Regions from separate parts of the Mangrovibacillus sp. Mu-81 genome, predicted to be linked through region 1. Evidence: riboswitches for the same ligand, from Rfam matches in the RefSeq annotation. Region 1 holds a riboswitch; each other region holds the start of a gene.
What was found. A riboswitch is a leader RNA that binds a small molecule or an ion and turns the genes downstream of it on or off. The one in region 1 is predicted to bind S-adenosylmethionine.

Region 1 (4,290 bases):
TTAACAGGGTCATAAGCTTATTTATGTAGCATGAAAATTCACATGCGAATTGTTATCCCACTTGGTGTGCTGCGGATGCTATTTAACTAGCAGGAGGTGGGTGCTGATTTCTAGAGGCAGATAAAAGAGGCAGATTTTTTCATCCTTTATTGTGAGTAACGTCTTTGATTGTTTAAATAAGGGAAGTTTTTTCCGTTATCCATCAGAATAGGGTTAGGTTCGAGGGATATAAGGGCAGTTTTTCCCGTTAAGGCAAAGAAGAACGTTCCATTTTCATGCTTTTGAAGTAATTAGAGGAAATTTTCACCTCTATTTACTCTGTTTTTCGTGCTGTTTCCTCAATAAGAGGAGTTTCTTCCCTTATTTTAGTAGCTTATTTTCTGGATATTCTTGTAGATTTGGAAATCGCCAACCAATGCGAATCTTAGGATGAAAAAATGCTTGGAGCATATTAATATGTCTCCAAGCATTTTCCATTTTAATTCCGGTGCGAATTACTATACGATAAGCACTGGTCATTCATGTTTTGTACTTCAAAACAGAACCACTTTAAAAATTTCTCATTCAGCTTTTACGCAGTTAATAGGCAAGAACTTCTTTCTTCTCTTCTTTCATCAATACAAAGCAAAGGACAATGCCGATTAATGAGAGGAGTGCAAAAAATAAATAGACTGCATAGATGGAGAATGTTTCGAGAATGAACCCGCCGATAAAGGTACTGAACCAGTTTCCCAGACCATTTCCGATTGCCGAATAAATGGTGACCGCTGTAGCTGTGATATGAGCTGGGGTGATTTCCCTTATATAACGCAGTCCTGCCGGAACGAATAGACCGATTGCGAGACCCTGCATGACAGCTGAGCTGTACACAAGCCAAAGACTTGGTTCCGTGAAGTAGAACAGCCAGCGGATCAAGGACGCAGCTCCTGCCAAAGCCGCTACCGTCAATAAACCAAAGCGGTCAATCCAGCTGCCTGCCACTCTCATGAAAGGCACTTCGGATAGTACGGCGATCAAGAATGCAAGACCGATTCCGGCATATGTTCCGCCGGAGTCTTCAACGAATAATCCGAAGTACGTATTATTCGCGAGATTCGGACCGAACACCATGAACGTGACGGCCAAAAAGATCAAAAATTTCTTCAGTGCGAATAGTTCCTTCATCCCAGCTTTCAAATCAAGCTTTGCCGCAGCCCGTTCCTTCGGGAAACGGAAAGCCAGTACGGCTGAAAACACAAGACAGATGAAGAAGGCGTAGAAAATGATGGTCGGTCCTATGAAACCTTCCGATAATCTTCCCATCACATACACGGCAACACCGAACCCCAATGAACCAAACAAACGAATATTTCCATAATTGTAACGGACTTTACTCGTATATTTCAGACTGATACTATCTGAAACCGGGATAATCGCACTCTGAAAAACTGCAACGAGTATTGCAATCAGAAGCAGTCCGTAATAAAGATCGGTTATAAGATACCCGAGGGCAAATATGCCGGCAACCAATGAAGTAAAGGCCAGCACCTGTGTAGGCCGGTTGGTCGCGTCACTTACCATCCCCCAGACCGGCTGAAAGAATATCATCATGATCGGCCCGATCGACATGATTGTCCCGATCTGGTATCCATTCAATCCCACACTTTCACTCAGATATACACTTAACAGCGGATATAAACTCCCCACTCCAAAAAAGGTTAAAAAGTAAAAACCTTGCAGTGTAAAAACTTGATTTCGTATCGTTCTTTCCACTTCCGTATCCCCCAGATGTTTTTTTATCCCTATAATACTAGTCCTATTCAAGGTAATTGTAAATAAAATCATTCCTTTTTCTGGATACATCTTTTCACCTGTTGAACGGCTGATTTGATGGAAAAATCCCATAGTAATCAACTTGCCAGATTCCCATTCAACAATGACGGATGCACTGATTTCGCTGTCCCTTAGAAAAGGAAAACAAATTCCCGTTTGACTTTTTTTCTTAAACGTCTTAAAGTATGTAAGTATAATTTCACAAATGAATAGGATAATTCTTCTTATCCAGAGAGACGGAGGGACTGGCCCTGTGATGTCTCGGCAGCGGACTCAATTCGAGTGCTGTGCCACATCCAGCAAGCAGAGATGCTTGAAAGATAAGGAGAGTGTTTCTCATATTGGAAACCTCTTCTTAATTTGAAGAGGTTTTTTATTTTTATCGTTACTATTTTATCGGCCCGGATAATGAAAGGTCGTTGAAATTGGTACCGATAGGACAGGCTTGCTGGCCGCCGTCAACATTCGTCGCCTGAAGTAGTATTGCCGGTAAATGTCCATCCCATAAAAATTCATCACGAAAGCCAATTGTCAAAAGGAGTTGTTCGAATGTTTGAAGAAAAAGGTAAACTGTCGGCATTATTGCCATTACTCATATTTGTTTCACTCTTTCTGGGTGCGGGAATCCTTTCAGGAGATTTTTACGCTTTCCCAGTATTAGTTTCCATTATTATCGCTGCTGTTGCGGCGCTTCTCATGAATCGAAAGGAATCTCTGAATGCTAAAGTGGAACGCTTTGCTAAAGGTGCAGGACACCCTGATATTATGATCATGGTCTTCATCTTCCTTTTAGCCGGTGCGTTCTCGGGAGTAGCAGAAAAAATGGGCGCCGTTGATTCAACGGTGAACCTTGCCCTATCTGTACTTCCAGAAAATCTACTGATTGTTGGATTATTTTTAATTGCAGCGTTCGTTTCACTATCCATGGGTACTTCAATGGGTACGATCGCGGCACTTGCCCCAATCGGTGTCGGGATCAGTTCAGGTACTGACATCGCCATGCCTATTGCGATGGCTACTGTCATCGGAGGAGCGATGTTCGGTGACAATCTATCGTTCATTTCTGATACAACGATAGCAGCCGTGCGTACACAGAAAACGGAGATGAAAGATAAATTCAAGGTGAATTTCTTTATTGTTCTTCCTGCAGCGATTCTTACGATGGTGATCTTATTCTTTATAACCGCAGGAAATCATTCAACTGTAGACGCACAGACCTATAATTGGGTGAAAATCCTTCCTTACCTGGGAGTCATCATCGGTGCATTGGCAGGTTTGAATGTGTTCGTGGTTTTATTTGGAGGAATTGTCTTTTCCGGAATCATCGGATTTATTGATGGAAGCTTTACACCTGCCAGTTATTTCGGAAGCATTGCCGATGGAATGACCGGCATGGCGGAAATCGTCATTCTGACTGTGCTGATCGGCGGCGTGGTTGAACTTATCCGCTATAACGGGGGCATCCAGGCGCTGCTTTATCTTGCCACCCGCAGGATCAGATCACCGCAGGGAGCACAATTGGCAACAGCAGGACTTGTCAGTTCAACGAATCTTTGCACGGCGAACAATACGATTTCTATTATCATTGCAGGTCCGCTGGCAAAAGAGATCGGTGACAATTATGGAGTAGACGCCCGTAAGTCTGCTAGTATTCTGGATATATTCTCTTGCTCCGTTCAAGGCCTGATCCCTTATGGAGCACAGGCATTATTGGTTGCAGAAACGGCAGGAATATCACCAGTAAGCGTTATTCCATATGCTTTCTATCCAATCCTGACAGCAGTATGCGGTCTGGTGGCGATCCGATTCGCACTGCCGAAGTTCACACGATCCAAAGCAGCCGAACCGAGCACAGTACGCTCGTAAAAAGAAGAGACAAATCTCATTTAATTGAGATTTGTCTCTTTCTTTGTATTGTCAATACAGAATTACAATAAATCATTCACATGATAAAGCTTGCCTGATTCGATTTCTGTTTCGGTTACAAGCTTCACCAGGACCTCTGCGACTGTATCCGTGTCTCTCAGCATGCCCTGCTCTTTGTATCTCTTAAAGTTTTCTACATCTGCAAATGATTCTTCCGAAGAGGAACGGATTGTACCCTGCATATCGGTATCCATTACCCCTGGACTGAAAGCAATGGCTTTATGCCGGCTCCCGTTCTTTGAAAGCTCCAGGCTCACGGTTTCTGTCAGCATATTGATTCCCGCTTTCGTGGAACAGTACGTACTCCAGCCGTAAACAGGTCTGCTCCCTGCCCCTGAGCTGACGTTGACCATGATCAGCTGACTACTGGATCCTTGCGAAGCCATCAGCATTTCATTCGTCACAATCATGGGCGACAGCAGGTTCACATGGACGCTCTTCTTGAGATCGCTGTTATCCACCTGCCCCGAAGGATTGATCGGCGTCACTACCCCTGCGTTTTGCACGAGGTAGATTCGGTCTGCATTCAAGCTGAATACATGACTTCCCGCT
Region 2 (4,290 bases), on a different contig from region 1:
AATTTTCATAAAGGTATTTGATCATTGAATCTTTATCCCTTTCTTCTTCGTAAAATAAGGAGGAGGACAGCCATGAGGAAATTCCCGAGTTAAAAGAAGTTATTGAAAAAAAAGAGATCCGAGTGAACAATCAACAAAGCAACTGAAAAAGATGATGAATATTGCCTGAATGTTTTTGTTAACAGGTCCCGCTATTAGGCATAACTGCTCACTTTAATTGGAATGTTCAGAGGTATATGTCATTGAAAGCATACAACTCCATTGGGAATCGAATTCTATTCATTTATCCTTCACAGTGATAATTACCTCCATTTTATATTTTTCAATTATAAGACTATACTTTTTCGAAAATGGTAAAATGCTTTTCATGGTATCGATATCAGCATTGGCCATTTTTTCGTTGATTCTATTTTTTATGTCCTCGCTGTGCTATAAGAATGAATCCTCTTCTATTATTCTATATTCTTCTTTTCGCGCATATAGTGAACTAGTAAATCTTATTTATATAGGAGTTCATTCATGGCGTATAAATCCAGAAAAGATAGCACCCTGCCACTACTAGTATTCGTGACTGTAAAATCATTGGCGAGAATGATTGCAGTTGGGGTCATTCTCGTATATCTTTCAGTCTGGCTCATTTCGGCCACGACGATTAAGTTGAAAGTGGACACGCTGTTCTATTCGACTATGTCGGATATGGTGCCGAAAGAAACCCTATTGAAACTTCTTTCTGAGGAGATCACCTATTTACGGGTGATGAATGAAGGAGAACTGCAATCGGATTTTAACTGGCTCGAAAGTGTGACGAACGTGTCGTTGTTCGATCCCCGCAGTTTGTTCGGCAGAGAGATACCTGGGATTGAGAATTACCATACTCAGATTGCCGTAGCCGGAAAGGGAACGGACATAACTAACCTGCCATTGGAGTCACCGGCACCGACAGATGAGCAGCTGAAGAACCAGGAATTTGATCAGAACCAGATTGATCAGGCTAACTCCGACGGCAGTGAGGATATTAAAGAAATTGATAAGAAATCAATATTTATTTATCATTCTCACAGCTGGGAAGCCTTTAGTCCTCTAATAAAGAACAATCAGTCCGAAGATCCAGCAAGCACGAATGAAAAAGTTAATGTCATAGCAATCGGTTCAAAGCTTCAACAAGAACTTGCTGAAAGAGGGATTGGAGCCGTCCAGGATAAAACGGATACGACAAAAGCTTTAAAAGAAAAGAATTGGACCTATAATGAATCATATAAATTATCAAGAGAGCAGGTTCAGGAAGCTCTTGCCGGGAATAATGACCTTCATTATCTCATAGATATCCATCGTGATTCTCAGCCACGGGAAATCACCACCAAAACAATCAACGGCAAGCCATATGCAAGGCTTTTCTTCATCGTTGGTAAAGAAAATAAGAATTTCGAAAAGAACCTTGCCATCGCGAAAGAGTTGAATACTGCGCTTGAGAAAAAGTTCCCGGGGATCAGCCGAGGAGTCTTTGTGAAAACGAAAGCCGAAGGAAATGGTGTTTATAATCAGGATTTGACTGAACGAGCAATGCTGCTGGAATTCGGTGGGGTGGAGAATAATTTGGTCGAACTCTATAATTCGACGGAAGCCTTTGCAGAAATATTTGCAGAATTTTATCATGAGGATGTTGTAGAGGTAAATGGATAGTAACAGTACATTAAAAGCCGCTGTTAACAGGCGGCTTTTAATTATTTCTACGTTTATTGCAAGAATTCTGCAATAATTTCGGGTACCAATAGAGTAGTCGGTTTAATCTCATTAATAGAATCCACACCTAAGTGTTTAGGTATGGAAAAAACCGGTTAAAGAAGAATAGGACAAAAACAAGGAGGAACGAATTAATGTTACACGAAAAGTATCAATCACTAGTAAAGACATTGCACGATTGCATGGAGGCGTGTAACCACTGTTATGATTCATGCCTGGGTGAAGAAGATATAAAAATGATGGCGGAATGCATTCGCTTAGACCGTGAATGTTCAGACATGTGTGGATTTTTGGAACAGGCACTGTTAAGAGGCACGCCTTTTGCATCCGAACTCGCTTCGGTATGTGCCGCCATCTGTGAATCTTGTGGAAATGAATGCAAAAAGCACGACCACGACCACTGTCAAAAATGCGCTGATGCCTGCTTCAAATGCGCGGAAGAGTGTAAAAACATCGCATAAGATCAATTTTATACAGGCCCGTTCTTTTAGTGTTTAATGTGCTGAAGAACGGGTCTTTACATTCTTCCAGTGAATGGATGATGTGCTGCTGTGAGGGTGGCATTGGCATTTGACTTCCTTATATTCATCTTCAAGTTCCTGGATAGTCAGTTCGAATAGTTGTTTATCGTGTTTCTTAAAAATATTATACGTAATCAGCTTGTTGATCAATTCCTCACGTCTTTTCTCTAATGCATGACGAATGATTTCCCCCATATTTTTCACTCCTAAGTTGAATGATAAGTCGGAGACATGGCCTGTATTTCTTGCATAAACACAAAAACCTTCCCCTAAGATAAGAAGAAGGTTGTCACAATGCAATACTTCATCTTATCTTTCAAGCATGCCGCCTGTTGGAATTAGCACAGTGTTTCACATATGTGAAATCTGTTGCTGAGGCGTCATCGGGCCATTCCCTCCACCTCTCTTGATAAGCTATTATTTACTTTTTATTGTTAGGTCCATTTTAATACATAGTATTCATAGTAGTCAAGTATGAATTAAGGTCGGATCGGTTATAAGTGCAGCCCTATTTATGCATTTTTTCCTCTATACATAATTCCTTTTTTAAATGACACAATAAATTCCCTATTTGTTTATGATTTCACAATAAAAAATGATAGTCTAGTGGTATAAACCTACTTATGGAGTGAGAAACGATGAAAAAGGTTGTTGTAGTTGGCGGTGGTATTACAGGACTGACCACGCTGTACCATCTTGATAAATTTAAAAGAACGCACGCTCTAGCTATGGAATTGACACTGGTTGAACGCGATGTGGAACTTGGCGGCAAGATTAAAACCGTTAAACAACGACCATTCATCCTTGAAACCGGTGCTGACTCTATTGTTGCACGAAATGAAGGGGTGCTGCCTTTTATAGAGGAATTACAGCTTGGGGATGAATTGGTTTATAACGAAACGGGAACCTCGTTTATATATACAAATGGAAAGCTGCACAAGATTCCAGAAGACTCTGTTTTCGGCATACCTATGAGTGTTGATTCTTTAATGGAAAGCACCCTCGTTTCTGAAGAAGGAAAAAGGAAAGCACTTTTGGATCTGGAAACACCGAATACATCATTTACTAAAGATAGTTCAGTCGGTGAGTTCCTTGAAGCATTCTTTGGCGGCGAACTTGTGAAGAACCAGATTGCTCCTGTATTGTCGGGAGTGTACTCAGGAAAATTGGAAGACTTGACGATGGCAACGACACTGCCGTACCTACTCGAATATAAGAATCGATATGGCAGCATAATCAAAGGTTTCGAAGCAAATAAAGAAAAATTCAAAAGTTCATCCAACGGGAAATTCATCTCTTTTACAAGCGGATTATCCGCACTTATTGACCGGTTGGAAGCGGTCATAGCGAAGGCTGAAATAATAAAGGGTGAAGAAGTAATAAGTGTTAAAAAAGGAGATGGAAAATACCAACTCACTTTGACAAACAGCAAATTGATTGAAGCAGATTATGTGGTGTTCGCAACAACCCATGACGTGACTCGGAAAATTTTGAATGATAGTCAATTAAATCACGACTTTGACCGTTTGAAAAATTCTTCCCTCACTAGCATTTATATCGGGTTTGAACTGAAAGATGAGATTCTTCCGGAAAATGGCACCGGTTTTATAACTTCCCACGGCAGCGATGTCGTTTGCGATGCATGTACGTGGACAAGCAGAAAATGGAAGCATACATCAGAACGGCAAGAATTATTAGTAAGATTATTTTATAAGAGTTCTAACGCTTATTATGATGAGTTAAAGGAACTAAGTGAAGAAGAATTAACAAAGGTTGCACTGGATGATATCTTCAAAAGTCTAGGAATTGCAGAACCACCTGCATCTGTAAAAATCACGAACTGGAATAACTTGATGCCCAATTACCATTTAGGACACAGTCAAGCGGTCGACTCCCTCCAGCAAAGACTGAAAGACGACTATCCTAACGTTTTGCTGGCGGGGGCATCCTATTTTGGAGTTGGCATCGGCGCCTGCATGAAGAATGGGAAAGAAACTGCTGATGCGATAACAGAAATGATTACAGGGTA
Region 3 (4,290 bases), on a different contig from region 1:
TCAGGTCTGCGATCTTGAAAGATGGGTATTTTCTTTCTTACTTCTTCCACCTCATCTAAATCAATCTCTGCAGTGATCAAATCTTCATCAAGATCTCCCTCAGCAATGACGTCCCCCCATGGGCTTATGATCATCGAATGGCCGCCAAATTCATTTTTCGGATCATTGCCTGCACGGTTGCAGGCGATGACAAAACACTGATTTTCAATGGCCCTGGCCAATAAAAGTGTTCTCCAGTGGGAAATTCTTACTGCGGGCCATTGTGCCACTACAAAAACCACTTTTGCGCCGTCGATGACATGCTTTCTGAACCATTCAGGAAAGCGGATGTCATAACAGATCATGCCAGCCATCTGAGTATCCATGAGCTTGAACAAACCATCTTCCTTACCCGGAATCAAGTAATGATGTTCATCCATGAGTTTAAATAAATGCAGTTTTGTATATTCTTTGACGATACTGCCATTTTTGTCAGCCACAAGTAGATTATTCCCTATCCCTTCACTCGTTTTACTTGCAATGGAACCCCCAACGATATGAATGGAATGGCGGGAAGCAAGGTCTGTCAGGAAAGCGGTACTGTCCCGTGCATCTTCATCTGCAATTTCTTCGATTCTGGTCAAATCATAGCCTGTAGTCCATAGCTCTGGGAAAACGACAATATCACAACCGGCTTCGCTTGCTTTATTCACCCAATGACGAACCCGTTTTTTGTTCTCGTCAGGATCTCCGAATGCAATATCTATTTGTGCAATACCAATTTTTTTAATCAAATGAACACCTCTTCTGACAGAAATATGAATTTTCGCTTTACAATCATTACTTTACGTTATATCATTTGTGACTAGAATTTGAAAGTAAAAAATTTTCAAAAAATGTAGTGGGTGATATGATGAAAACCTTTAAACAAGCAGAAAGAGTCCAAACACTGCCGAAGCAGTTTTTTGCATCGTTGACGGAAAAAGTTCAAAAAGTGGTAAATGAAGGGCATGACGTCATAAATTTGGGGCAGGGAAATCCGGATCAGCCTACCCCGCCGCATATTGTAGAGGCGATGAGGGAAGCAGTGAAATCACCAGGAAACCATAAATATTCTCCATTCAGGGGCCTTGCAACCTTTAAGGAAGCCGCAGCTGAATTTTATAAACGGGAGTATGGCGTGGATATTAACCCGGCAGATGAAGTGGCTGTATTATTCGGGGGGAAGGCAGGTCTTGTGGAAATCCCACAAGTGCTTTTGAATTCAGGGGATACCGTATTGGTACCGGATCCGGGATATCCGGATTACTTATCAGGAGTGTCGCTTTCGGGGGCGAGGATGGCGAAGATGCCGCTGAAGGAAGAGAACCATTTCCTGCCGGATTATGGAACGATTCCAGAAGAAGATTTACAGAAGGCAAAACTCATGTTCTTGAACTACCCGAATAATCCTACGGGGGCTGTTGCTACACCTGCATTCTTCAGGGATACGGTATCGCTTGCAAGCAAACATGATATCTGTGTCGTACATGATTTTGCATATGGAGCGATTGGGTTCGAAGGTCAAAAGCCAGTCAGTTTCCTTGAAACGGATGGAGCAAAGGATGTAGGCATTGAAATATACACATTGTCCAAAACCTATAATATGGCAGGGTGGAGAGTGGGGTTTGCTGTTGGAAACAAAAGTGTGATCGAAGCCCTTAATATTCTCCAGGATCATTTGTATGTAAGTTTATTCGGTGCCATTCAGGAAGCTGCGGAGACTGCATTACTCGGTCCGCAAAAGTGCGTGGATGAATTGGTTGCGACATATGAAAAAAGAAGAAAAACATTGATAGACGGTCTGCAAAGGATTGGCTGGGATGTTTCTGCACCTGCTGGCTCATTCTTTGCATGGCTAAAAGTTCCAGCTGGTTTTTCATCAGTTGAATTTGCAGACTTATTGCTTAATGAGATCAAAGTTGCAGTAGCACCTGGCGTAGGATTTGGTGAGCATGGGGAGGGCTATGTACGTGTGGGGTTATTGACCAGTTTAGAGAGACTAGAAGAAGTCGTGAAACGAATTGAAAATTTGAAATTATTCGATAAATAGATTGACAGAACTGAAAAATGATGACATAATCCAACTGAAATTACATTCATATTTAAGAAATTCTTATCAAGAGCAGGCGGAGGGACCAGCCCTATGAAGCCCGGCAACCGACTTAATTTAAGCACGGTGCTAATTCTTGCAGCATGGTAAATGCTGACAGATAAGATAGAGTGATAGCCAACCTCTTCTTATCGAAGGGGTTTTTTGTATTTTTATTGATTTTCTAACTTTATACCAGCCAGGAGGTATCTCAAGTGGGAGAAGTAATTGCTACATACGAAATAACAGGGAAGAGTCGATCATTTCAAGAAAAAGCGGAAGGGATTGCTCTCGGACTGACAGTCGGTTCATGGACCGATCTTCCATTACTTGAAAAGGACCAATTAAGAAAATACAAGGGAACAGTTGTGGCAGTGAAAGAAAAAGAGGGTGAGATTCCTGCGGCAGAAATTCAAATAGCGTACCCATCAGGGAATTATTCGAATGATATACCTGCGATCTTGACAACCGTGTTCGGCAAACTATCGCTTGACGGCCAGGTTAAGTTAAGAAATATTCATTTTTCCAATGATTTGAAAAAAGGTTATCCGGGACCTCGATTTGGTATTGAAGGAATTAGAGAACTTGTGAAAGTTTCTAACAGACCACTTGTAATGAGCATTTTCAAAGGAGTAATCGGGAGGGACAAGGATTATCTTAAGAACCAGTTGAGGGCCCAGGCACTAGGGGGGATAGACCTGGTAAAAGATGATGAAATTCTTTTTGACAATGAACTGACACCTTTTGAAGAAAGAGTCAGGCAGGGTAAAAACGTTCTGAAGGAGGTAAATGAAGTAACTGGAAAGAGGACCCTTTATGCCGTTAATCTGAGTGGAAGAACGTCAGGCTTAAGGGAAAAAGCGAGAAAGGCAAGAGAGCTTGGAGCAGATGCATTGTTATTCAATGTGTTTTCTTACGGTCTGGATGTTCTTCAGGAACTGCGTGAAGATAATGAAATCGGACTGCCGATCATGGCTCATCCTTCTTTTGCAGGAGCTGCAGCGGCCTCACCTCAATACGGTGTTGATTATTCTTTATGGCTTGGAAAGCTATTAAGAATGACCGGTGCTGATTTCTCCTTATTCCCTTCGCCTTACGGCAGTGTGGCATTAGAAAAAAGACAAGTACTGTCCATCAGCAAAGAGCTGACGAACTCTGATCTGTTTAAAAGGACTTTTCCTGTTCCTTCAGCAGGCATCCATCCCGCACTGGTTCCTCAATTGATTGAAGACTTCGGGAGAGATTGTGTCATCAATGCCGGAGGAGGTGTGCACGGGCATCCCGATGGTGCTTCAGCCGGAGGATCAGCCTTTCTGCAGGCTATCGATGCGGTACTGAAAGGAATTCCCCTCACAGATGCTGCAACAAGACATACCGACCTGGATAAAGCGTTGAGGCTTTGGGGAGGGGAGATTAGTGCCCGTGGATAAACCTGATGTATACTTTTGTGCTATACCGATCCATTTAAACATTATTAACGCATTCAACGATTGTAGATTAGTTCCGGAGAAGGAGGCAGCTGCATGAAATGCGAGCAATCAATATGGGAAGATCTTGCCGGGGTAAAAGAAGAACTTGCCGCACGTGACTGGTTCATGGGGACGAGTGGAAATCTTGCTATCAGAGTCAGTTCTTCCCCGATCACGTTTCTGGTAACGGCAAGCGGTAAAGATAAGCGAAAGAAATCGGATGAAGACTTTCTGCTGGTGGATGGAATGGGTGAACCGGTGGAAAAAACGAAAGTACGTCCCTCGGCCGAAACCATGCTGCACAGCAGAATCTTTCTGAACAGCGGGGCTGGGTGCAGTCTTCATGTACATACTGTGCCAAATAATGTAGTGAGTGAGTTGTATGGGGACGCCGGGGAGATTACATTCAGAAATCAGGAATTGATCAAAGCCTTTGATAAATGGGGAGAAGATGACGAATTAACGATTCCGATCATCTTCAATCATGCACACATCCCCGATCTGGCTGAGGAGTTTTCACAGCACGTCCGGGACGATAAAGGTGCAGTTTTGATACGAAATCATGGAATTACTGTATGGGGCAGGAACTCATTTGAAGCCAAAAAGCTTCTTGAAGCCTGCGAGTTTTTATTTCAATATCAACTGAAGATAGTATCTTTACAGAATCTGAATTTATATACGTGAAGAGGAGGATTTAAATAATGGCAACTA

Region 2: another riboswitch for S-adenosylmethionine. It lies ahead of V6B33_RS10510 (Fur-regulated basic protein FbpA); the one in region 1 lies ahead of V6B33_RS19290 (Na+/H+ antiporter NhaC family protein).
Region 3: another riboswitch for S-adenosylmethionine. It lies ahead of V6B33_RS08215 (2,3-diketo-5-methylthiopentyl-1-phosphate enolase); the one in region 1 lies ahead of V6B33_RS19290 (Na+/H+ antiporter NhaC family protein).

The regions. Positions count from the first base shown of each region.
Region 1 is NZ_JBAJHU010000013.1:45,808-50,097, forward strand. Features, by position in the region: gene V6B33_RS19285 (MFS transporter) at 580-1,752, opposite strand; SAM riboswitch class I at 2,034-2,139, shown strand; gene V6B33_RS19290 (Na+/H+ antiporter NhaC family protein) at 2,362-3,678, shown strand; gene V6B33_RS19295 ((S)-benzoin forming benzil reductase) at 3,741-4,290, opposite strand, start outside.
Region 2 is NZ_JBAJHU010000003.1:680,040-684,329, forward strand. Features, by position in the region: gene spoIIP (stage II sporulation protein P) at 520-1,680, shown strand; gene V6B33_RS10505 (four-helix bundle copper-binding protein) at 1,875-2,201, shown strand; gene V6B33_RS10510 (Fur-regulated basic protein FbpA) at 2,235-2,456, opposite strand; SAM riboswitch class I at 2,568-2,677, opposite strand; gene V6B33_RS10515 (protoporphyrinogen oxidase) at 2,900-4,290, shown strand, end outside.
Region 3 is NZ_JBAJHU010000003.1:214,271-218,560, forward strand. Features, by position in the region: gene V6B33_RS08205 (carbon-nitrogen family hydrolase) at 1-773, opposite strand, end outside; gene V6B33_RS08210 (pyridoxal phosphate-dependent aminotransferase) at 893-2,071, shown strand; SAM riboswitch class I at 2,132-2,238, shown strand; gene V6B33_RS08215 (2,3-diketo-5-methylthiopentyl-1-phosphate enolase) at 2,326-3,540, shown strand; gene V6B33_RS08220 (methylthioribulose 1-phosphate dehydratase) at 3,634-4,263, shown strand; gene V6B33_RS08225 (1,2-dihydroxy-3-keto-5-methylthiopentene dioxygenase) at 4,281-4,290, shown strand, end outside.